DNA from 4 places in the Pseudomonas sp. P5_A12 genome. Region 1 is predicted to be linked to each of the others. Evidence: predicted binding sites of a transcription regulator. Region 1 holds the regulator's gene; each other region holds the start of a gene.

Region 1 (3,385 bases):
AGTAAAGCGTTTTTTCGCCGCTGATATGCGTCAGGCCATGAAACTGGTTCGTGATGAGCTGGGCGCTGATGCCGCCATTATTGGCAATCGCCGGATTGCCGGTGGTGTCGAGCTGACGGCTGCGCTGGATTACAAATTGTCGGCGCTGGCCCCGCGTGTTCCAAACATGGAACTCGAGGATGAGCTGCGCAAGTCCCAGTCGCGCATCGTGACTGCCCAGGCCGAATTGAGCCTGCGTGGCGACGGCGAAACCGAAGGCGACAAGACCACCAATCGCCAGTTGTTCGCTGGCCTGCCACTTACTGCTGCCGAGCCGCTGATCGAACCGACCTACTCCGAACCGCGTCGCGCGGAACCCGCCCCGGCACCTGCCGCCGGTGGCGTTGACCCACGTGCGTTCGACTCGATGCGGTTCGAACTCAATAGCCTGCGCGAACTGATGGAAGTCCAACTCGGCTCGCTGGCCTGGAATCAGCTGCAAGGCAGCCGCCCGGATCAGGCCAATCTTTGGCGTCGCCTGCAACGCATCGGTCTGTCCGGTCCGTTGTCCCGCGATTTGTTAGCTATGATTCCTGACATTGATGAGCCTCGTCAGGCTTGGCGCATGTTGCTGGCGCATTTGGCGCGCAAGCTCGTCACACCGGAAATCGAGCCACTGGAAGAGGGTGGTGTGATGGCCATGGTCGGTCCTGCCGGCATGGGCAAGACCACCACCCTGGCCAAGCTCGCCGCCCGTTACGTGCTCAAGTACGGCGCGCAGAATATCGCACTGGTGAGCATGGACAGCTTTCGCATTGGCGCCCAGGAGCAGCTCAAGACGCTCGGGCGGATTCTCAACGTCTCGGTGACCCACGTCGATCCGGGGCAGTCTTTGGTGCAGGCGCTCGAACCACTGCTGCGCAAACGCGTGGTGTTGATTGATACTGCGGGCCTTCAGGCCAACGATCCGGCACTGCGCATGCAACTCGAAAGTCTGGCCGGACGTGGCATCAAATCAAAAAATTATCTGGTATTGGCAACCACCAGCCAGAAACAGGTTCTAACGGCTGCTTACCATAGTTACAAGCGTTGCGGGCTCGCGGGCTGCATCCTGACTAAACTGGATGAAACGGCAAGTCTGGGCGAGGTATTAAGCTTGGCGATCAGTCATGAATTACCGGTGGTCTATCTGACCGATGGCCCGCGGATTCCGGATGATTTGCATCTGCCGCGTCGTCATCAGTTGGTCAGCCGCGCCGTCAGTGTGCAAATGCAGGAAGAACCCAGCGAAGAAGCCATGGCTGATATGTTCGCTGATATTTACCACAGCCCGACCAAGCAGGTCGGCTAAGGTAGTAATGAACAGTTTTTGTACCTACATCGATGGCCTGCCATGCATTGTTCCATTAGCGAACGCGCAGCCAGTAATGTGGCCTCCGTCTATGCAAGACAAGGTAAAGAAATAACATGGGCAGCATGCATCCCGTACAGGTGATCGCGGTGACCGGCGGCAAAGGTGGCGTCGGCAAGACTAACGTGTCAGTGAATTTGTCACTGGCCCTGGCCGAACTCGGCCGTCGCGTCATGTTGTTAGACGCTGACCTGGGCCTGGCGAATGTCGACGTCCTGCTGGGACTGACACCCAAACGTACCCTGGCTGACGTGATCGAAGGCCGCTGTGAGCTGCGCGACGTTCTGTTGCAGGGCCCGGGCGGTATTCGAATCGTTCCGGCAGCCTCCGGCACACAGAGCATGGTTCACCTGAGTCCAGCTCAACACGCCGGCCTGATCCAGGCCTTCAGCGACATCGGCGACAACCTCGACGTCCTGGTGATCGACACCGCCGCGGGTATAGGTGACTCGGTAGTCAGTTTCGTTCGTGCAGCGCAAGAAGTCTTGCTGGTGGTCTGCGACGAGCCGACTTCGATTACCGACGCCTACGCCCTGATCAAACTGCTTAACCGCGATTACGGCATGAACCGCTTCCGCGTCCTGGCCAACATGGCCCAGAGCCCGCAAGAGGGGCGTAATCTTTTCGCCAAGTTGACCAAGGTTACCGATCGCTTCCTCGACGTTGCCCTGCAGTACGTCGGCGCGGTGCCTTACGACGAAAGCGTGCGCAAGGCCGTGCAGAAGCAACGCGCCGTTTATGAAGCCTTTCCACGTTCCAAGTGCGCCCTGGCGTTCAAGGCCATCGCGCAGAAAGTCGATACCTGGCCATTGCCTGCCAACCCGCGTGGGCACCTGGAGTTTTTTGTCGAGCGGCTCGTGCAGCAGATGGCGGGCCCCGTTCTATGACAGCCAGTGGCTATAACCTCTACAAGACGTCGGCACGTGACGCGCAGTACGAGCTGATCGAGCGTTACGCGCCACTGGTCAAACGCATTGCTTACCACTTGCTGGCTCGTCTGCCAGCCAGTGTCCAGGTCGAAGACCTGATCCAGGCCGGGATGATCGGCCTGCTTGAAGTGTCGACCAAATACGACGCCAGCAAAGGCGCGAGTTTCGAGACGTACGCGGGCATACGAATCCGCGGCGCCATGCTCGATGAAGTGCGCAAGGGGGATTGGGCGCCGCGTTCGGTCCACCGAAATACCCGCATGGTCAGTGACGCAATTCGCTCAATTGAAGCTAAAACCGGCCGTGACGCTAAAGATCACGAGATTGCGGCCGAACTCCAATTAAGTCTCGACGATTATTACGGGATTTTGAACGACACCCTGGGCAGCCGCTTATTCAGTTTCGATGATCTGTTGCAGGACGGCGAACACGAAGGGCTGCACGAGGATGGCGCGAGTGCTCATCTCGAGCCGTCACGCGATCTGGAAGATGAACGCTTTCAGGCGGCGTTGGCGGACGCGATTGCCAATTTGCCGGAGCGCGAGCGACTGGTGTTGGCGCTGTACTACGACGAAGAGTTGAACCTCAAGGAAATCGGAGAGGTCCTGGGGGTCAGCGAATCGCGGGTCAGCCAGTTACACAGCCAGTGCGCGGCCCGTTTGCGGGGGCGTTTGGGGGAGTGGCGAGCGCGCTGAAGGCAGTGTGGGGACACTGCGAACGAGGCCGGTGGGGTTGTACTGCACCGGTCACGATCTGTTGTGCTCCAGACAGTCATCGAATGCATTGCCGGTTTGAATGAAATGGCGTGTCCAGGTGCTGGGCGCGTTTAAGACTGCTTGGAGGTCGAATTGGACAAGAACATGAAAATCCTCATCGTTGATGACTTCTCAACGATGCGGCGGATCATAAAAAACCTGTTGCGTGACCTGGGGTTCACCAACACGGTCGAAGCCGACGATGGCACTACTGCCATTCCGGTTCTCAACAGCGGAAGCATCGACTTTCTGGTCACGGACTGGAACATGCCTGGCATGAGCGGTATCGACTTGCTGCGCCACGTGCGGGC
Region 2 (3,543 bases), on a different contig from region 1:
GGCGTTGCGGCGCTGGTGGTAAACCACCTCGTCGGGGAGTTTGCCGCGATAGCAGCGTGTGTCGTCGGATTCGTCAATGCTCAGTGGACCGTTGCTTTCCCAGGCGATGCGCACGCCCTCATGGAAGCCTTCAACCCGAAACGATTCGCCCGCCAGCAGATAGCGTTCGCCATCGCGGGGCACCATTTCGTCCAGGGCGATCATGTCGGCGTCACGATCGACATCTACCAGGTAGCTCTGGAAACGCTGCTTGCGCTCATGGAACGTAATGACCAGCGGATCATGACTCTCTTGTAGCTGCCGAAGGTTGCCAACGATCTCCATTTGCGTGGAAAGCACCTTGGGTGGCTGCGGAGCGTCTTCCGCGTTTAAGGCATTGGACACGGTTCATCATTCTCCGGACAAAATATGGTTGCGCAGATGCTGGCATATTGCCATCATGCGGCGCACCTAGATAGAGCGAACTCATCGACAGATTCAAGCCTGACTGAGCGGGCGTGGCTTTGTTAACCCGGAGGTTGATCCGCGGGCATCGTAAAGCGCGGGTGGTTCGCCGCCGGTGAGAATCTTCAACTGATTGGCCGTGGCGGCCTGCTGAATCTGGATCGACTGACCATTATTGACATTGATTGTCTGGCACTGAGTCAGCAGGGCTGTCAGCGCGTCGCTCTGTTCCAGCAGTTGCTCGCCGACGCTTGATTGACTGGCAAGTTGCTCCAGGCCTTGGCGATTGGTGGGCAGGTTGAGGCTGGCGAGGATTTCGCTGCGTTTGCGGCCATGCTGTTCGAGCAGAATGATCATTGCTTGTTTGCGCGCCAGAATGTCTTCGAGCAGTGGCATGTCGCGACCATGCAAGGCGAGGGACTCGGATTGCAGCAATTCCAGCAAGTGTTGTGCTGGAGCAAAGTCGTCGATGATCAGTTGCAGTAAATTAGTGTCGTGCATGGCTGGCCTTGGGGTTTTAAGCGTCCAAAAGCCTGGCGCAGGCCTTGGCCTAGCGCTGGGCTTCGAAATTGAGCAGTTTGCTGGCTACACGGTTGCTGTCGACTTGATAGCTGCCATCGGCAATCGCTGCTTTCAACTCGGCCACGCGGGCGTTGTCGACGGCAGGCTGATCGCGCAGCTTGTCATTGACCTTCTGCAACTGCTGAGCCTCATTGCTGAGGTGTACCGATTCCCCGCTTTTGGCGGTACTGGCCTGTTCGGCGGGAGTATCCAGCGGCGCGGGTTTGCCGGCTTCGGCAGTGTCCTTGTTGGCACTGGTACGTGTACTGCCGGTCAGTGACGAGGAACTGTTCAAACGGCTGAAATCGATGACCATAATAAAAAACCTCTGGGAATTTGGACGCTTGCCATGTTTTCGGCTCTCCCTGCAAAAACTTTAGGCCCATTTATCAATGAGCGTGCATGCACCAGCGCATTTCCGGCGTGCGGCGCAGTTTATGAAACAGCCGCGGTCAGCGCCATATTTTCACCGATAGAGATTCCTACATGGCCACTTCCACCTGGCCCGGGGCAATAACCTGCGCCTTGATGACCCGTTGGGAGTTGAGGTTTTTCACCCGAATCTGTTCACGCAAGCCGCCATTCGACAGGGCTTCGCCCGGCATGCGCACGCTGAGCGTACCACTGCGGGCGGTAATCACCACCTGGTCGCCCTTGGTGATGACTTCGGCCTGTTCGAGGTGGACCTGCGTCAGGACCTGATCGGTGACCGTTGGGCGAGTCAGTTTCTGTCCGATTACCTGGTCCATGGAGGTGAAGTAACCCTGGTTGATCAGGCTGATATCTCGTTCGCGCAGCATAACGTCACCTTGCTCGATAAAGCCGGCTCGCTTGAGCGGTCGAGTGGTGGTGACGACGTCGCGAAACAGGCGGACTTGAGCAGGTACGAAGACAGTCCAGGGGGCGGTGCTGTCGCAACGGACCTTGACCGTGACCCGACCAATCGGGGTCGCCGGGCTCTCCAAAGTGGCTGTCAATTCCTTGTCGCACATGGGCATGCGCAGTCGCGGATCGAGCTGGTTGACCTGGATCTCATAGCGACCTTCGGTTTGACTGGACGCCAAATAGTCTTCGACAGTGAACTCAAGAAAGCCCTGAGTGACGCCGATAAGCATGTCAGGCAAGGTTACTGTGTCAGCAAGGGCAGGGTTGCCTGCGTTGAACAAGCAGACGACCGACATCGCGCAAAGCCATTGGCGAGGGATTGAGGTCGGGCGTCGAAAAAATGTCGGTTCTGTGTTCATAAGCGTTAAAAAGCAAGCGCCGTGCCGTTTTGTGATGACAGCGCGTCGCAACACACTCAAGCGTTGTGTAGGAGTCGGTGCATGGCTGGTGTTATGGATGCGGTAAACCAGCGCACGCAACTGGTAGGGCAGAATCGCCTTGAGCTGTTGTTGTTCCGTCTCGACGGCCAGCAGCTTTATGGGATCAACGTGTTCAAGGTTCGGGAAGTGCTGCAATGTCCCAAGCTCACGCTGATACCCAAATCCAGTCCTGTCGTGTGCGGTGTGGCAAGTATCCGGGGGGCGACCATTCCGATTCTTGATCTGGCGATGGCGACCGGCTCCGGCGCGTTGAAAGATCAAAGCAATCCGTTCGTGATCATCACGGAGTACAACACCAAGACCCAGGGTTTCCTGGTGCACTCGGTGGAGCGCATCGTCAACATGAACTGGGAGGAGATTCATCCGCCACCCAAGGGCACGGGACGCGATCATTACCTGACGGCTGTGACGCGGGTCGACAATCAGTTGGTCGAAATCATCGACGTCGAAAAAGTGCTGGCGGAAGTCGCACCGACACCGGACGCGATTTCGGTGGGTGTGGTCGATGTCGAAACCCGGCATAAGGCCTTGTCCTTGAAGGTCTTGACGGTCGATGACTCCTCCGTGGCGCGCAAACAGGTGACCCGTTGCCTGCAAACCGTCGGCGTTGAAGTGGTGGCGTTGAACGACGGCAAACAAGCGCTGGATTACCTGCTCAAGCTGGTCGACGAAGGGAAAAAGCCGGAAGAAGAGTTCCTGATGATGATTTCCGACATCGAGATGCCGGAGATGGACGGATACACGCTGACGGCCGAGATCCGCAACGACCCACGCATGCAAAAGCTGCATATCATCCTGCATACTTCGTTGTCGGGGGTTTTCAATCAGGCGATGGTCAAGAAAGTCGGTGCCGATGATTTTCTCGCAAAGTTCCGTCCTGATGACCTGGCATCCCGGGTAGTCGACCGGATCAAAGCAGCAGACATCAGCTAGGGGTCTTCTGCCCCTGTTGGTTCACACGATTTAAGAGGCGGCATCTTTGTCTACGGGTAATTTGGATTTCGAACAGTTCCGGGTCTTCCTGGAAAAAGCCTGTGGCATTTTGCTCGGTGAAAACAAGCAGTACCTGGTCTCGAGCCGTCTCAACAAACTGATGGAACAGCAGGGCATCAAGTCGCTGGGTGAGCTGGTCCAGCGCATTCAGACCCAGCCACGCAGCGGTTTGCGCGAGAGGGTGGTGGATGCCATGACCACCAACGAAACCTTGTGGTTT
Region 3 (13,105 bases), on a different contig from region 1:
ACCGGCTCGCCATCGATCATCAGGATGCGCTTGTCGCCATCCTTGATCGCCGGCAAGTACGCCTGACCCATGATCTGCTGGGTGCCCAGCGCGGTCAGGGTTTCCAGAATCACCGACAGGTTAGGGTCGCCGGCACGGTGACGGAAAATCGAGGTGCCGCCCATGCCGTCCAGCGGCTTGAGGATGACGTCGCCGTGCCTGGCGGCGAATTCGCGCAGTACATCGGCGCGGCGGCTGACCACGGTCGGCGGCGTGCACTGCGGGAACAGCGTGGCGAACAGCTTTTCGTTGCAGTCACGCAGGCTTTGCGGCTTGTTGACCACCAACACGCCAGCGCGTTCGGCTTGCTCCAGCAGGTAGGTGGAGTAAACGAATTCCATGTCGAACGGCGGATCCTTGCGCATCAGGATCACGTCGAGATCGCTCAGCAACGCGTCGCTTTCGTCGCCCAGTTCGAACCATTTTTCCGGGTTGGCGAATACCTTCAGCGGCCGCATCCGCGCCCGTGCTTCACCTTCGCCCTGATACAAATCGCGCTGTTCCATATAGAAAAGTTCCCAGCCGCGCTTCTGCGCAGCCAGCAGCATGGCCAGCGAGCTATCCTTTTTATAGGAAATATTGGCAATAGGATCCATGACAATCCCGACGCGAACGCTCATGGGTTTTTCCTCGAAAATGGGTGGTCCGAATGGACATGAAAAAGTGGCGTCAGAGTGGCGCTGAGTGTGTTCCCGGTCAAGGAAAAACCACCGCACAGGCCGGCCGATAGATTGCATTTGGAGACTGTGCTAAAAAGGCTGCCATGTCGGGCGGGCCCTTGAACATCAAGGGTTTCGAGCCACCGGTAACCGGAAAACGGACAATTTGATTCGCAAAGGCGACGGTAGAGCATTTATGGATCAGCATTCCAACGCCTTGAAGGTCATGGTGATCGACGATTCGAAGACGATTCGTCGCACCGCCGAAACGCTGTTGAAGAATGTGGGTTGTGAAGTCATTACGGCCATCGATGGTTTCGATGCGCTGGCCAAGATTGCCGATAATCATCCCGGCATTATCTTTGTCGACATCATGATGCCGCGTCTGGATGGCTATCAGACCTGCGCTTTGATCAAGAACAACAGTGCGTTCAAGTCCACGCCAGTGATTATGCTGTCGTCCAAGGACGGGCTGTTCGACAAGGCCAAGGGGCGCATCGTCGGCTCCGATCAGTTTTTGACCAAGCCTTTCAGCAAGGAAGAACTGCTGAACGCGATCCAGGCCCATGTTCCGGGCTTCGCCGCCGTTTTGCCGCAGTAGGACACGCACAGTGATGCTCGGCCAGCGGGCCCGGCGTCGACAAGAATGGGGAAGACCATGGCACGTATTCTGATCGTCGATGATTCGCCGACCGAAATGTACAAACTGACCGGCATGCTGGAAAAGCACGGTCACGAAGTGTTGAAAGCCGAAAACGGTGCCGACGGCGTGGCCCTGGCCCGTCAGGAAAAACCCGACGCCGTGTTGATGGACATCGTCATGCCCGGCCTCAACGGTTTTCAGGCGACTCGCCAGCTGACCAAAGACCCGGACACCGGGCACATCCCGGTGATCATCATCACCACCAAGGATCAGGAAACCGACAAGGTCTGGGGCACCCGCCAGGGCGCCAGGGATTACCTGACCAAGCCGGTCGATGAAGAGACCCTGATCAAAACCCTGAACAACGTGTTGGCCGGTTGATCGTCCGACCATGAGCGAGTCGCTGACGGCTTTCGAACTGCTGCTGCAGATCGACCAGCGCTGCCGTCTGCTGGCGGCGGATTTGCCGTCGCAGCCGACCCGGCAGGACAGTTGGAGCGGCATTGGTTTTCGCTTGGGCGAGGGTTGGTATGTCGCACCGATGGGCGAAGTCAGCGAAGTCCTGCATGAACCGCGTTTCACCCAGTTGCCGGGCGTCAAACCCTGGGTCAAAGGGGTGGCCAACCTGCGTGGGCGATTGTTGCCGATCATGGACTTGTACGGTTTCTTTGGCCACGAAGTCTCGGCGACGCGCAAGCAGCGGCGGGTGTTGGTGGTGGAACATGACGAGGTGTTTGCCGGGTTGCTGGTCGACGAAGTCTTCGGCTTGCAGCATTTTGCCCAGGACAGCCTGGAACCGGCAGATCAGTGGGGCGGGCCAATGTCGGCGTACGTCAAAGGCCGATTCCAGCGTGAGCAGATCTGGCAAGTGTTCAGCCCGTTTGCGTTGGCGCAGTCGCAAAGCTTTATGCATGTCGCGCTATAAACCCGGCCCCTTGTGGGAGCGAGCCTGCTCGCGATTGAATGATAACGCGGTGTTCCTGAGACACCGCGGCGCCTGAATCGCGAGCAGGCTCGCTCCCACAGGGTTTTCGGCAAGCATTAAAGGGTGTTGGTTAACAGGCGAGGACCGATGATAAAAGCAAAAACAGGCAAGCCAGAAGGATCGCGCAGCCGCTCGCAGATCGTCGCGCTGTTTATCGCGCTCATCGTGTTCATCATGCTGCTGTTCGCCAATTTCGCTTACCTCAACACCCAAGCCACGTACGACAAACAGTACATCGGCCATGCCGGTGAGCTGCGCGTGCTGTCCCAGCGCATCGCCAAAAATGCCACCGAAGCCGCCGCCGGCAAAGCGGCTGCGTTCAAATTGCTCAGCGATGCGCGCAATGACTTTGCGCTGCGTTGGGGTTACCTGAAGAAGGGCGACCCGGCCACCGGCCTGCCGCCCGCGCCATCCACGGTGCGCCCGGAAATGCGCGCCGTGCAGGCCGATTGGGAGCGCTTGCTGAAAAACACCGACGCGATCCTCTCCAGCGAACAGACTGTGCTGTCGCTGCATCAGGTCGCCGCGACCCTGGCCGAAACCGTGCCGCAGTTGCAGGTCGAGTACGAGAAAGTCGTCGAAATCCTCCTGCAACGTGGGGCGCCGGCTGCGCAGGTTGCGGTGGCCCAGCGTCAATCGCTGCTGGCCGAGCGTATTTTGGGTGCGGTGAACACCGTGCTGTCCGGTGACGAAAACTCGCAGCAGGCCGCCGATGCCTTCGGTCGCGACGCCGCGCGTTTCGGCCTGGTGCTCAACGGCATGCTTCAGGGCAACGTGGGGCTGAGGATCAGCCAGGTCGAAGACCGAGATGCCCGCGCCCGGTTGAGCGAGATTTCCGAACTGTTCGAATTCGTCTCCGGTTCGGTGGATGAAATCCTCGAAACCTCGCCCGAACTGTTCAAGGTCCGCGAGTCAGCCACCAACATTTTCACCCTGTCGCAAACCCTGCTCGACGAAGCCTCGCACCTGGCCATCGGTTTCGAAAACCTCGCCGGCGGGCGCAATGTCGACACCATCGGCGGTTACGTGCTGGGTCTGCTGGCGCTCATGTCGATCATCCTGATCGGCCTGGTGATGGTTCGCGAAACCAACCGCCAGCTTCGGGAAACCGCCGAGAAAAACGAACGCAATCAGACCGCGATCATGCGACTTCTGGATGAAATCGAAGACCTGGCCGACGGCGACTTGACCGTTACCGCCTCGGTAACCGAAGACTTCACCGGGACCATCGCCGACTCGATCAATTATTCCGTGGATCAGTTGCGCGACTTGGTCGCGACCATCAACCTCACTGCCGGTCAGGTGGCTGCCGCCGTGCAGGAAACCCAGGCCACCGCCATGCACCTGGCGCAAGCCTCGGAGCATCAGGCGCAGCAGATTTGCGAAGCCTCCACGGCTATCAACGACATGGCCCAGTCCATCGACCAAGTGTCGGCCAACGCTGCTGAGTCTTCGGCCGTGGCCGAGCGCTCGGTGGAAATTGCCAACAAGGGCAACGAGGTGGTGCACAACACCATCCACGGCATGGACAACATTCGCGAGCAGATTCAGGACACCGCCAAGCGCATCAAGCGTCTGGGTGAGTCCTCTCAGGAAATCGGCGATATTGTCAGCCTGATCGATGACATTGCCGATCAGACCAACATCCTCGCGCTCAACGCGGCCATCCAGGCATCGATGGCCGGTGACGCCGGGCGCGGTTTTGCGGTGGTGGCCGATGAAGTCCAGCGCCTGGCCGAACGCTCGTCCGCCGCGACCCGGCAAATCGAAACCCTGGTGCGGGCGATCCAGACGGACACCAATGAAGCGGTGATTTCGATGGAGCAGACCACCACCGAAGTGGTGCGCGGTGCGCGTCTGGCGCAGGATGCCGGTGTGGCCCTGGAAGAAATCGAAGGCGTATCGAAGACCCTCGCCGCGTTGATCCAGAGTATTTCCAACGCCGCGCAGCAACAAACCTCTTCGGCCGGGCAGATTTCCCTGACGATGAACGTGATTCAACAGATCACCTCGCAGACCTCGTCCGGCTCCACTGCCACCGCCGAGAGCATCGGCAACCTGGCGAAAATGGCCAGTCAGCTGCGGCGTTCGGTGTCCGGCTTCACCTTGCCGGCCGCCAAGGCGCAGGCGGCAGACAAAGCGTGAACCGTCCACAGGCGTATGATTTTTGATTGGCGTAGGGACTGGAGTGGTTATGGGTGATCGGCACGACTATGTGGCCCTCGAATGGGTCAAAGGCGAGATTGCCGAAACGCTGAAGCTGGCCCATCAAGCTATCGAAACCCTGCTTGATGACCCGCAGGCGTTGTACGCCTTGAGCGAATGCCAGGCGTATATCCATCAGGTGCACGGCAGTTTGCAGATGGTCGAATTCTACGGTGCGGCCCTGCTCGCCGAAGAGATGGAACAGTTGACCCGCGCCCTGCAGCACAACCGCATCAGCTACCGTGACGAGGCGCTGCACCTGTTGATGCAAGCCCTCGGGCAGCTGCCGATATACCTCGACCGGGTGCAGGGTGCGCGCCGTGACCTGCCCTTGGTGGTGTTGCCGCTGCTCAACGATTTGCGCAGTGCCCGGGGGGAAACCCTGCTCTCGGAAACCAGCCTGTTCAGCCCGCAACTCGTAGAGCTGCTACCGTTGGACAACGCAGCGCTGGCACTGCTGGAGCCTGCGGATTTCGACAATGTGCTGGGAAAATTGCGGCAGATGCTGCAGATGGCGCTGGTCGGGTTGCTGCGGGAGCAGGATGACCACACCCACCTCGATTATCTGGCGAAGGTTTTTTCACGCCTTGAAGGGCTGTGCGCCAAAGCGCCTCTGAGTCCGCTGTGGCAAGTCGCCTCGGCGCTGGTCGAAGGTATGCGCGCCGGCGTGATAGCCAACAGCCCGGCGCTGCGCAGCCTGTTCAAGGAGGCTGACCATGAACTCAAGCGTTTGCTCGAACAAGGCATCCACGCAATCAATAAACCGGCACCGCCGGAGTTGCTCAAGAGTTTGCTGTTCTACATTGCCAAGGCCGATCATCCCACCGGGCAGATGCTGACCATGAAAGATCGCTACTCACTGGACGACGCGTTGCCCGACAGCGCGATGGTCGATGAAGAACGGGCACGGCTGGCCGGCCCCGACCGCGATGCCATGCGCTCGGTGCTGGCTGCGCTTTGTGAAGAGCTGGTGCGGGTCAAGGAGCGCCTGGACCTGTTCGTGCGCAGCGACCGCCAGCACACCTCGGACCTCGACAGCCTGTTGGCGCCGCTGCGGCAAATCGCCGACACTCTGGCGGTGCTGGGGTTTGGCCAGCCGCGCAAAGTCATCATCGATCAACTGGCGGTGGTGCTGAGCCTGGTTCAGGGCCAGCGCGAACCCAACGACGCGATCCTCATGGACGTCGCGGGCGCCTTGCTCTACGTCGAAGCCAATCTGGCCGGCATGATGGGCACGGTAGAGCCCGAGAGTCTGGAAGAAAGTCGACTGCCGACCACTGACCTGACGCAGATCCACCAGATCGTCATTCGTGAGGCGCGCATCTGCCTGCAACAGGCCAAGGACATGATCGTCGACTACATCGATGCCGACTGGGATCGCCAGCATTTGCAGGCGTTGCCGGCCTTGCTGACTCAGGTGCGTGGCGCCTTGTCGATGATCCCGTTGAGCCGTGCGGCGAGCCTGATCGAAACCTGCAATCACTTCATTCGCGAGCATTTGCTGCTGGAGCCGGACCAACCCGATTGGCAGGAGCTGGACAGCCTGGCCGACGTGGTCACCAGCATCGAGTATTACCTGGAGCGCCTTGGCGACGATCCGGAAGCGCCGGGTGAACAACTGCTCGACGTCGCCGAGAAGAGTTTGGCGTCGCTTGGGTTTTTCCCCAGCGAACGGCAGGTGCCAATGCTCGACGAGGTCCTCAGCCCGAGCGAAGCCCAGGTCATGCAGGAAATGCAGGAGCTCGATGACCCCGAGATCGTGCAGTCGCTGGCCGATGTGCTGACCAGTCCCGTGTCTTCCGTCAATCCGCCTGCATTGACCACACCGGACAGCCTGTTGCCGCCCCCCGCCGGTGAAGAACCGGTCGACGATGAACTGCGCGAAGTCTTTCTCGAAGAGACCGATGAAGTCCTGGATATACTCCAGGAATACTTGCCGCGCTGGGCGGCCAACCCCGACGATAAGTCGGCCCTGAGCGAATTGCGCCGATCCTTTCATACCTTGAAAGGCAGTGGCCGGATGGTCCGGGCACTGGTGCTGGGCGAGCTGGCCTGGGCGATGGAAAACTTGCTCAACCGTGTGCTGGAGGACAGCGTCGCGCCAGGGGCTACCGTGCAGCAACTGTTGACGGATACATTGAATTTACTGCCGGAACTGGTGGCCGAATACGCCGACAATGCCCAGCGTCAGCGCAATGATGCCGACCAGTTAGCCGCACGCGCACATGCCCTTGCCAAGGGCGATGCGCCGGCCAGCGATGAAGATACCCAGGACGTGGCAGCCCTTGACCCGCTGTTGCTGGAGATCTTCCGCAAAGAAGCCGAAACCCATCTGGCCAGCCTCATCCGCTTTCTCGATCAGGCCGCCGAGCATGTGCCACTTCAGGCCAGCGACGAGTTGCAGCGGGCGTTGCACACGCTCAAGGGCAGTGCCTCGATGGCCGGGGTCTTGCCGATTGCCGAGCTGGCGACGGCTCTGGATCAACTCGCCCGCGAGTACAAGGCGCACCTGATCGCACTGGATCTGGACGAAGTCGAGTTGTTGCTGGAAGCCGAAGGGTTGTTCCGGCTCGGGTTGCGACAGCTCAAAACGGATCCGTTGGCGCAGATACGCGGCGCCGGCCCATTGATCGAACGCACCCGGTCGTTACTCGCCGAGCGTCTGCAAACCCTGTCGAGCACGCCCAATACCTCGCTGCGAGCCAAGCGCGATCCGCAGCTGATCAACAACTTCCTGTCCCAAGGCATGGACATCCTGCTGGACGCCGAAAGCCTGTTGCAGCGCTGGCAGCAGCGTCCCGGCGAGCGTCAGGAACTGACCGCACTGCTCGATGATCTGACCACCCTCGGCGAAGGCGCGCACCTCGCCGATTTGCATCCGGTGGATGCGCTCTGCGAAGCCTTGCTCGACCTGTACGGCGCGGTGGAAGAGAGCAGCCTGGCGGTCAGCGAGCGGTTTTTTCATGAGGCGCAACTGGCTCACGAAGCGTTGATCAACATGCTGGATGAACTGGCCGCCGGCCAGGAAATCAGCCCGCAACCGGAACGCATACGGGCCTTGCGCGGTTTGCTGGATGAAAGCCTTGATCCGTCGTCCATGGGCCTGATTCGCAGTGATGGCAGCCGTACCCTGAGCATCCGCGAGCTGGGCAGCGCCACCGCTGAACTGGAGCAAGCGGCGACCCAGGTAGATCTGGATGACGAAATCGTTTCGATCTTCCTCGAAGAAGCGGTGGATATCCTCGAAAGCGCCGGCCACGCGATGCAACGCTGGTTGAGCGACCCGGACAACGCCGCACCGCTGTTATCCTTGCAGCGGGATTTGCACACCCTCAAAGGTGGGGCGCGGATGGCTGAAGTCCAGCCGGTCGGTGACCTCGCCCATGAATTGGAAAGCCTGTACGAAGGCTTGGTCGACCGCCGTTACAGCCACAGTGAAAGCCTGGCGCAGTTGCTGCAGCACAGCCATGACCGTCTCGCGGTGCTGCTGGAGCAGTTGCAGAATCAGCAGCCGTTGGGGAACCCGGGCGAGCTGATCGAGGCGATTCGCGAGTTTCGTCAGAGCCATGCCAGCGCCACTGAAGCGGCGGAGCCCGCGCAGGTCAAGGATTCGCCGGGGCATGATCCCGAGTTGCTGGAGATCTTCCTCGAGGAAGGTTTCGACATCATCGAAAACTCCGGCGCCGCGCTCGTGCGCTGGCAAGCCGAACCGTCGAACCGACAAGAAATGGAAACCCTGTTGCGTGACCTGCACACGCTCAAGGGCGGTGCGCGAATGGTCGAAATCGTGCCGATTGGCGACCTTGCCCATGAGCTGGAGTTTCTTTACGAAAGCCTCTCGGCAGGCTCGCTGCAACCGAGCGCGGCCCTGTTCACGTTGTTGCAAAACAGTCACGACCGATTGGCGCAGATGCTCGATGCGACCCGCGCAGGGCAGCCATTGCCGCCCGCTGACCGACTGATCGACGCGATCAAGAATTTCAGCCATCCGGCCGTACTCCAGCCGGCCGGTGTGACGCCCGCCGCCAAGCCAGAGACGCCCGCGTTACAAGCGGAAGCGGGCGCCGACATGGTCAAGGTCTCGGCGGAACTGCTCGACGACCTGGTCAATCTGGCCGGCGAAACGTCAATTTTCCGGGGCCGTATCGAGCAGCAGGTCAACGATGCGCAGGTCACCCTGAGCGAGATGGAAACCACCATCGAGCGGATGCGCGACCAATTGCGCCGGCTGGATACCGAAACCCAGGGACGCATACTCAGCCGCCAGCAAGTCGACGCCGAACGCTTGGGCTACGAAGAATTCGACCCGCTGGAAATGGACCGTCATTCGCAATTGCAACAACTGTCGCGCGCGCTGTTCGAATCGGCCTCTGACTTGCTGGATCTGAAGGAAACCCTCGACCGACGCAATCAGGACGCGGAAAACCTGCTGCTACAGCAGGGCCGCATCAATACCGAGTTGCAAGTAGGCCTGATGCGCACGCGCATGGTGCCGTTCGAGCGGGTGCTGCCGCGTTTGAAGCGCATCGTACGGCAGGTCTCCAGCGAACTGGGCAAGGACGTGGAATTCATCGTCGGCAACGCTGAAGGCGAGATGGACCGCAACGTGCTCGAGCGTATGGCGCCGCCGCTGGAACACATGCTGCGCAACGCCGTGGACCACGGTCTGGAATCGGCCGAAGTGCGAATCGCGGCCGGCAAACCGGCCCAGGGGCGGATCACACTCGACTTGTCCCGCGAGGGCGGCGACATGATTTTCGACATCCGCGACGACGGTGCCGGCGTGCCGCTGGACGCGGTGCGGCGCAAGGCGATCAAGCGCGGCTTGCTGGCCGCGGATGCCGACATCAGTGATCGCGACGTGCTGCAGTTTATCCTGCAACCGGGGTTTTCCACGGCCGAGAAGATCACCCAGATTTCCGGACGGGGCGTCGGCATGGATGTGGTCCATGAAGAAGTCCGCCAGCTCGGCGGCACGATGGTCATCGACTCGGTGCCGGGGCAGGGCGTGCATTTCCGGATTCGCCTGCCGTTCACCGTGTCGGTCAACCGCGCACTGATGGTGCAGTGCTTTGAAGATCAGTATGCGATCCCGCTGAACACCATCGACGGCATCATCCGTGTGCTGCCCAACGAACTTGAAGGGCATTACCGACTCGATCCTCCAAGGTACAAGTACGCCGGGCGGGACTATGAGTTGTGCTACCTCGGTGAGTTGCTGAAAACCAGCACCCGCCCGAAACTACTGGGCCAAAACCTGCCGTTGCCGGTGTTGCTGGTGCAATGCAACGAGCGGCACATTGCCGTGCAGGTCGATTCCATGGCCGGAACGCGCGAGATCGTGGTGAAAAGCCTCGGCCCGCAGTTCGCGGCGGTGCAGGGCTTGTCCGGCGCGACGATTCTGGGCGATGGCCGGGTGGTGCTCATTCTTGATTTGCTGGCGCTGATCCGCGCCATGCAGGCGCCTGCGCCGCAACAGGCGCAGATTCAGGACGCCGAGGTCGAACCACACAAACCGTTGCTGGTGATGGTGGTCGATGACTCGGTGACCGTGCGCAAGGTCACCAGTCGTTTGCTCGAACGCCACGGCATGAACGTGCTGACCGCCAAGGACGGGATCGACGCCATGCTGCTGCTCGAAGAGCACCTGCCGGACCTGATGCTGCTGGACATCGAGATGCCGCGCATGGACGGCTTCGAAGTCGCGACCCAAGTACGTGCCGACGAGCGTTTGCAGCACCTGCCGATCATCATGATCACCTCACGCACCGGCCAGAAACACCGCGACCGCGCGATGGCCATCGGCGTTAACGATTACCTCGGCAAGCCGTACCAGGAATCGGTGCTGCTCGAAAGCATTGCCCTCTGGAGCAAAACCCATGCTTGAGCATCGCACCAGCAACATCACCGGCCTGTTGCTGCCCTTGGCCGACCGCAACCTGATCCTGCCCAACGTCGCGGTGGCGGAGCTGATCGACTATCAGCCGGGGGCGTTCGATCTCGATACGCCACCGTGGTACCTGGGGTTGGTGAAGTGGCGCGACCGGCAGATTCCATTGCTGAGTTTTGAATCGGCCTGCGGCAATAAAGTCGTGATCGGCGAGCGGGCGCGGATCGTGATTCTCAATGCGCTGGGCGGTCGGCCCGCGTTGAAGTTCATTGCATTGCTGGTGCAGGGAATCCCCCGGTCATGCAAGCTCGACAGTCAGTTGAGCTATGTCGATGTGCCGCTGTGTTCGTTGGAGCAGGCGGCGGTGCAGGTGGGGGAGCAAGTGGCCAAGGTGCCGGACTTACTGGCGCTTGAGGAGTTACTGGTGAGTGCCGGGTTGGTCTGACTGGCGCCTTCGCGAGCAGGCTCGCTCCCACAGGTTTTGTGTACGCCGCAAATCCAATGTGGGAGCGAGCTTGCTCGCGATGGCGACCTTCAATTCACCACAAATCTAACGGCTAAACCTTGGCCTGAGCGCGCATCTGCATCTGCAACGCCTCGTAATGGTCCAGCGCCCGCTCCACCAACAACTGCACGCCATCCGCCATTCGGCTGATCGCCAAGGCGACCGAGCGGCGTGAGCCTTCCACATCGTCCGCCAGATCGGCAGCAATCGCGCTGATCGACAGCATGTCTTCGGAGGCGTTGGCCAGCAGGGCTTCGGCGTCGATGTCGGGGCATACAGTGAAGAGCTGGGATTTGTTACGGCGTTTCGATGGTTTGTCGCGAGCAGGGGGAAAGTAATAGGAGAAGGCGCGGTCGGCGGCTTCCTTGAGTTTTTCGGCTTCGAGGGATGCGTCGGAACCGGTGTCGGTTTCCGGGGGATTGGGAGTGGCTTTGAACATAGTGAATCTCCAGTAATGATTTTCAGCTGCTCCCTCGGTTCCAGCCGAAGGGGTGGCAGCTGTACGCGGGCTGGAACCCGAGGTGGAGAAAACCCGGTAGACCCGAAGGTCTCCCGCGCACAGCCGCCATAACGGAGTACACACATTAAAGGTGCGCAGCATACGTCATGAGGGGCGCTATTGCGCCTTCTACACCTCGGGATTCCAGGCCCGGTCGCTGATTTGGCAGCGACCCACAAACGATAAAGCTCAGCGCAAAACCCCACCAGTCAGCGGATTCCGGCATTGCTGTAGGCGGCGCCGCCGGACTGTGTAGCCTCGAATCCTTCCTGCGTACAAACTTTTAAACACAAAACCCCAATCGACCGGCGAAAGTTGAAAAGTCCCAAAAAGGGACCTATCGTTCCCTTTTTGGGACTCATCGGTTGCCACTGTGAAAAACCTTTCCCTCAGCGAAGCCCTGTTCACGACCACTCAGCAAAAAGTGCTGGGCTTGTTGTTCGGCAAACCCGACCGCAGTTTTTACGCCAACGAAATCGCCCGCTGGGCTCAAGTGGGTAAAGGCAGCCTCATGCGCGAGCTGGATCGGTTGCAGCAGGCCGGCGTGCTGACCCTGAGCCGTCAGGGCAACCAGACCCACTATCAAGCCAATCCGCAATGCCCGATCTATGCCGAACTGTCAGGCATCGTCCGCAAGACTTTTGGTATTGCCGAGCCTTTACGCCAGGCGCTGCAACCCTTTGCCGAGCAGATCACCTGGGCATTTGTGTACGGTTCAATTGCCAAGGATTCGGCAAACGCATCCAGTGACATTGATCTCATGCTGATCGGCGAAAGCCTCCACTACAGTGAAGTGATGGAGCGGCTCATGCCACTGGAAGAACAACTGGGCCGCGTCCTCAACCCGACGCTCTACACCCCCGACGACTGGACCGCAAAACTGGCGGCTGAAAACAGCTTTGTCGTGCGGGTGGCACAGCAGGAAAAGATCAACCTGATGGGGGGAAATCCGTCGTAATACTTAGATCTGCGGTGATTGTTCTGGCCCCATCGCGAGCAGGCTCACTTCCACATTGGATCTGCGGTGCACACAAATCCCCTGTGGGAGCGAGCCTGCTCGCGCTGGGGGCGCGAACCGGCCCAAAATCCTGTTAGCGATGTGCATCAGGTGCACAGCGAGGAATGGTTTACGACTGCTGCGCAGCCGAACGGGAGCAAGCTCCCTCGCCACCGGGGGTTGTCTTATCGTTACCCTGACCGTAACGATCCACCACTCAGCTTGATTGATGCCCCCACCCAACACTCCTAAGGTGACTCCCACGAAAGCGAACCCGTGGAGTGGTCATGACAACAACAATATCCCCCGACTCGCGATGGACGCGGCGGCGCAGCGAAAAGCAGCGGCGTCTGGCGTTGGTCAAGGATCTCGCCGACGGTGTGGTTCTGCCCACCGACAAAATCGTCGCGGCGCTGGAAGCCTTGATCCTGCCCGGCGACCGCGTGGTGCTGGAGGGCAATAACCAGAAGCAGGCGGATTTCCTTTCACGCTCTCTGGTCAAGGCCGATCCCGCCAAGCTGCATGATTTGCACATGATCATGCCCAGCGTCGGCCGCGCCGAGCATCTGGACCTGTTCGAACGCGGCATCGCCCGCAAGCTCGACTTCTCCTTCGCCGGCACCCAAAGCCTGCGCATCAGCCAGTTGCTGGAAGACGGTCTGCTGGAAGTCGGCGCGATCCAC
Region 4 (2,826 bases), on a different contig from region 1:
TAGGTTCGGCATAACGGACTCCACAAACAAAGTGGCTCGATTATAGGGCCATGGCACGAGTCAACCCAAGGCCTCATAGACGTTCCATTCGTGGCAAGTGATCGCATCCGGAGGGTCTATCGCGGCATACTGGGCGCCAACACAGTCGTCGCTGAAGGAACCTGTATGCAGTTGGACCCCGCGAGCGGTTGGTGTCAGGACGTGCGTTTATGCCCCTCACCCAACTTCAATGCGCGCCCCTCGGGCGAAATTTCCCTGCTGGTGATCCACAACATCAGCTTGCCGCCAGCGCAGTTCGCCACCGGCAAGGTGCAGGAATTTTTCCAGAATCGTCTGGATGTCACGGAGCATCCTTATTTTGAAGGCATTGCTGACTTGCGGGTGTCAGCCCACTTTCTGATTGAGCGTGACGGCACTGTCACACAGTTTGTCTCTTGCAGTGAGCGTGCCTGGCACGCCGGTGTTTCGAGTTTCGAGGGCCGGGAAACCTGTAACGATTTTTCGGTGGGCATCGAGCTTGAAGGCACGGATGATCTGCCGTTCACCGATGCTCAGTATCTCGCGCTGACGGCTTTGACCCGGCAGCTGCAAAACGCCTACACCGGCATCACTGCGCAGCGCATTTGTGGGCACAGCGACATCGCGCCGGGGCGCAAGACCGATCCAGGACCGGCGTTCGACTGGGCACGCTATCGCGCGGCACTGGCAAAAGAGGAAGGACAATGAGTTTTCTGGTGTTGCTGTTGGCGGTGTGGATCGAGAAGTTCTCGGCACTGCGTCATCGGGTCCAACGTGATGGCGGTTGGGTGCGCGAGCTGAACAAGCTTGAGGTCACGCCACGTCTGATCGACCGGCCATGGTTGATCCTTATCATTATGGTGTTGCTGCCGGTTGCGCTGCTGGGGTTGCTGCTGGTGGTGCTGGATCCCGTGGCCTATGGTCTGCTGGCGTTACCGGTGCATTTGCTGGTGGTGATTTACAGCCTGGGCCGCGGCGATCTGCTGGCCGGCCTGGGGCCATTTCGCGATGCTTGGCGTCGGGAAGACCTGCAAGCCGCTGAGCATGTGGCCGAACGTGACCTGGATATTTGCGCCGAAAGCGCCGAACAATTGCTGGAACGGGTTGAAGCGCACCTGCTGTGGGAGGCTTACCAGAGTTTCTTTGCGGTCATTTTCTGGTACTTCCTGCTGGGGCCGGTTGCCGCCCTGAGTTATCGCTTGTTGGCACTGACCGAGGAACATGGGCAGAACCCGGCCGTGGTCGAGCGCGCGGCCCAATTGCGTCACGCCTTTGATTGGGTGCCCGTGCGGTTGCTGGCGGCGAGTTTTGCACTGGTCGGTAACTTTGTGGCGGTCGGCCGGGTGATGTTGAATGAGTTGCTGAACTGGAACATCAGCGCCGCTCAGTTGATCGAGAAGGTCGGGATGGTGGCCGGCGAAATTCCGGCCCCGGTCGTCGGACCGGATGGCATCAACAGCCTGGACCGGATCTGGGAGTTGCTACTGCGCGCGGCGGTGCTCTGGTACGCCGGTTTTGCGCTGTGGACTGTCTTCCCGTAGCACACCGATCCCTGTAATTGAAAGGACTCGCCCTCGCTGTCGTTGGCTTTCATAGAATGCCACCGTGGTGCATAGACGCCTCGGCTTGGGCGAGTCCATCCAATTACAGGGATGTGTTGCCCTTCGTTAACCTTAAGTTACAAAACATCCTGCCGATTTAAGATATACAGGGATAGCACTGAATAGTGGCTATCTGCCGCCAGTCAGCGCCTGAAAAATAAAAATAAGAACTCAAAGGGAGACTTCCAGTGAAGAGCTTGCTCTATCCCGCCGTCGCGCTGATGAACCGCCTGAGCTTCGGCATGAAGTTCAGCCTGATCAGCGTGCTGTTCCTTGTGCCCATGCTGGTTACCAATTTTTATCTGGTGCGCGACTCCTATCGTGAATTTCAGGGCACGCAAGTCGAACTTCAGAGCCTCGACCTGCTGGGCAGCGGCCTGACCCTTCGGCGAGACCTGGAAACCCTGAACAATCTGGTACAGATCAACGTCACGCTGGGCCAGTCCGGCAAGGCCGGCAATGTCGAGTCGAAGATCGGCACGCTGGAGCAAAATATCCTCACGCGCCTGCAGGGGATGACGGCCATGACCACTGATCCGGAGCAGATCACGGCTTTCGACGACAAACGCGATGAAATGGTCGCTGCGTTCAAGACCCAGCAATTGGAAAGCTCTGTGCAAAGCAAAAGTGGAATGATCGGAAAACTGCTTGGCAACGCGCAGATTTTCAGCCAGATCATCGCCACTCAGGCCGGCCTCAGTCGTGACAGCCAAAGCGATATGCGTCAACTGAGCGAACTGATCACAAGCGTCACTCCGCGTGTGACCCAACTGCTGGGCGAAGGCCGGGCGATGGGTTCCTTTTCGCTGGGGCAAGGCTTTATCAACTCTGCGTCGAGCACTCGATTTGATGAGCTGTTGGCACAGATCGAAAGGCTTCAGGGTGAATACAGCCTGAAGCTGCAGGACGCCTTGGGCTCCAGCAAGGCAGCGCGCGAAACCCTGGCTGCGCAAGCTGATAGCAGCAAGGCCTCGCTGAAAAAAGCCAGTGAGCTGTTCGAAGAAAAAGTGGTGATGGCGGACACACTCGATACACCCTGGCAGGGCTTTTACGATCAGGTCACCGGCCTGATGGACCAAACTTACCAACTCAATGAAGCCACGCTGAAGTTCCTCGGCACACAGTTGCAGCAGCGACTGGAGCAAAACCGCACCCACATGGTCTTGCAGACCGTGGCGCTGTCGGTGGTGTTTGTGCTGATTTTTTA

Evidence for each region. Region 1 encodes FliA, which starts transcription of late flagellar genes. Its sites were predicted from a motif close to CTAAAGTTTNNNNNNNNNNNGCCGNTAA; they were not measured.
Region 2: a site for FliA is predicted at 1,358-1,385, ahead of flgM (flagellar biosynthesis anti-sigma factor FlgM). Genes of this name have one in related genera too.
Region 3: a site for FliA is predicted at 2,383-2,410, ahead of AC1DSG_RS05535 (methyl-accepting chemotaxis protein). Genes of this name have one in related genera too.
Region 4: a site for FliA is predicted at 1,691-1,718, ahead of AC1DSG_RS09450 (methyl-accepting chemotaxis protein). Genes of this name have one in related genera too.

Annotation. Positions count from the first base shown of each region.
Region 1 covers NZ_JBFUKU010000342.1:25-3,409, reverse strand. Annotated here, with positions in the region: gene flhF (flagellar biosynthesis protein FlhF) at 1-1,330, shown strand, start outside; gene fleN (flagellar synthesis regulator FleN) at 1,447-2,277, shown strand; gene fliA (RNA polymerase sigma factor FliA) at 2,274-3,014, shown strand; partial or broken gene AC1DSG_RS27255 (response regulator) at 3,180-3,385, shown strand, end outside.
Region 2 covers NZ_JBFUKU010000175.1:8,093-11,635, forward strand. Annotated here, with positions in the region: gene AC1DSG_RS20735 (flagellar brake protein) at 1-384, opposite strand, end outside; gene AC1DSG_RS20740 (flagella synthesis protein FlgN) at 478-945, opposite strand; gene flgM (flagellar biosynthesis anti-sigma factor FlgM) at 995-1,321, opposite strand; gene flgA (flagellar basal body P-ring formation chaperone FlgA) at 1,488-2,249, opposite strand; gene AC1DSG_RS20755 (chemotaxis protein CheV) at 2,331-3,263, shown strand; partial or broken gene cheR (protein-glutamate O-methyltransferase CheR) at 3,310-3,543, shown strand, end outside.
Region 3 covers NZ_JBFUKU010000022.1:20,862-33,966, reverse strand. Annotated here, with positions in the region: gene gshB (glutathione synthase) at 1-659, opposite strand, end outside; gene pilG (twitching motility response regulator PilG) at 895-1,299, shown strand; gene pilH (twitching motility response regulator PilH) at 1,357-1,722, shown strand; gene AC1DSG_RS05540 (chemotaxis protein CheW) at 1,733-2,266, shown strand; gene AC1DSG_RS05535 (methyl-accepting chemotaxis protein) at 2,414-4,471, shown strand; gene AC1DSG_RS05530 (Hpt domain-containing protein) at 4,521-10,418, shown strand; gene AC1DSG_RS05525 (chemotaxis protein CheW) at 10,411-10,866, shown strand; gene AC1DSG_RS05520 (DUF6124 family protein) at 10,979-11,365, opposite strand; gene AC1DSG_RS05515 (nucleotidyltransferase domain-containing protein) at 11,799-12,383, shown strand; gene mdcA (malonate decarboxylase subunit alpha) at 12,710-13,105, shown strand, end outside.
Region 4 covers NZ_JBFUKU010000046.1:24,602-27,427, reverse strand. Annotated here, with positions in the region: partial or broken gene AC1DSG_RS09465 (nicotinate-nucleotide diphosphorylase) at 1-12, opposite strand, end outside; gene ampD (1,6-anhydro-N-acetylmuramyl-L-alanine amidase AmpD) at 166-726, shown strand; gene ampE (regulatory signaling modulator protein AmpE) at 723-1,559, shown strand; gene AC1DSG_RS09450 (methyl-accepting chemotaxis protein) at 1,808-2,826, shown strand, end outside.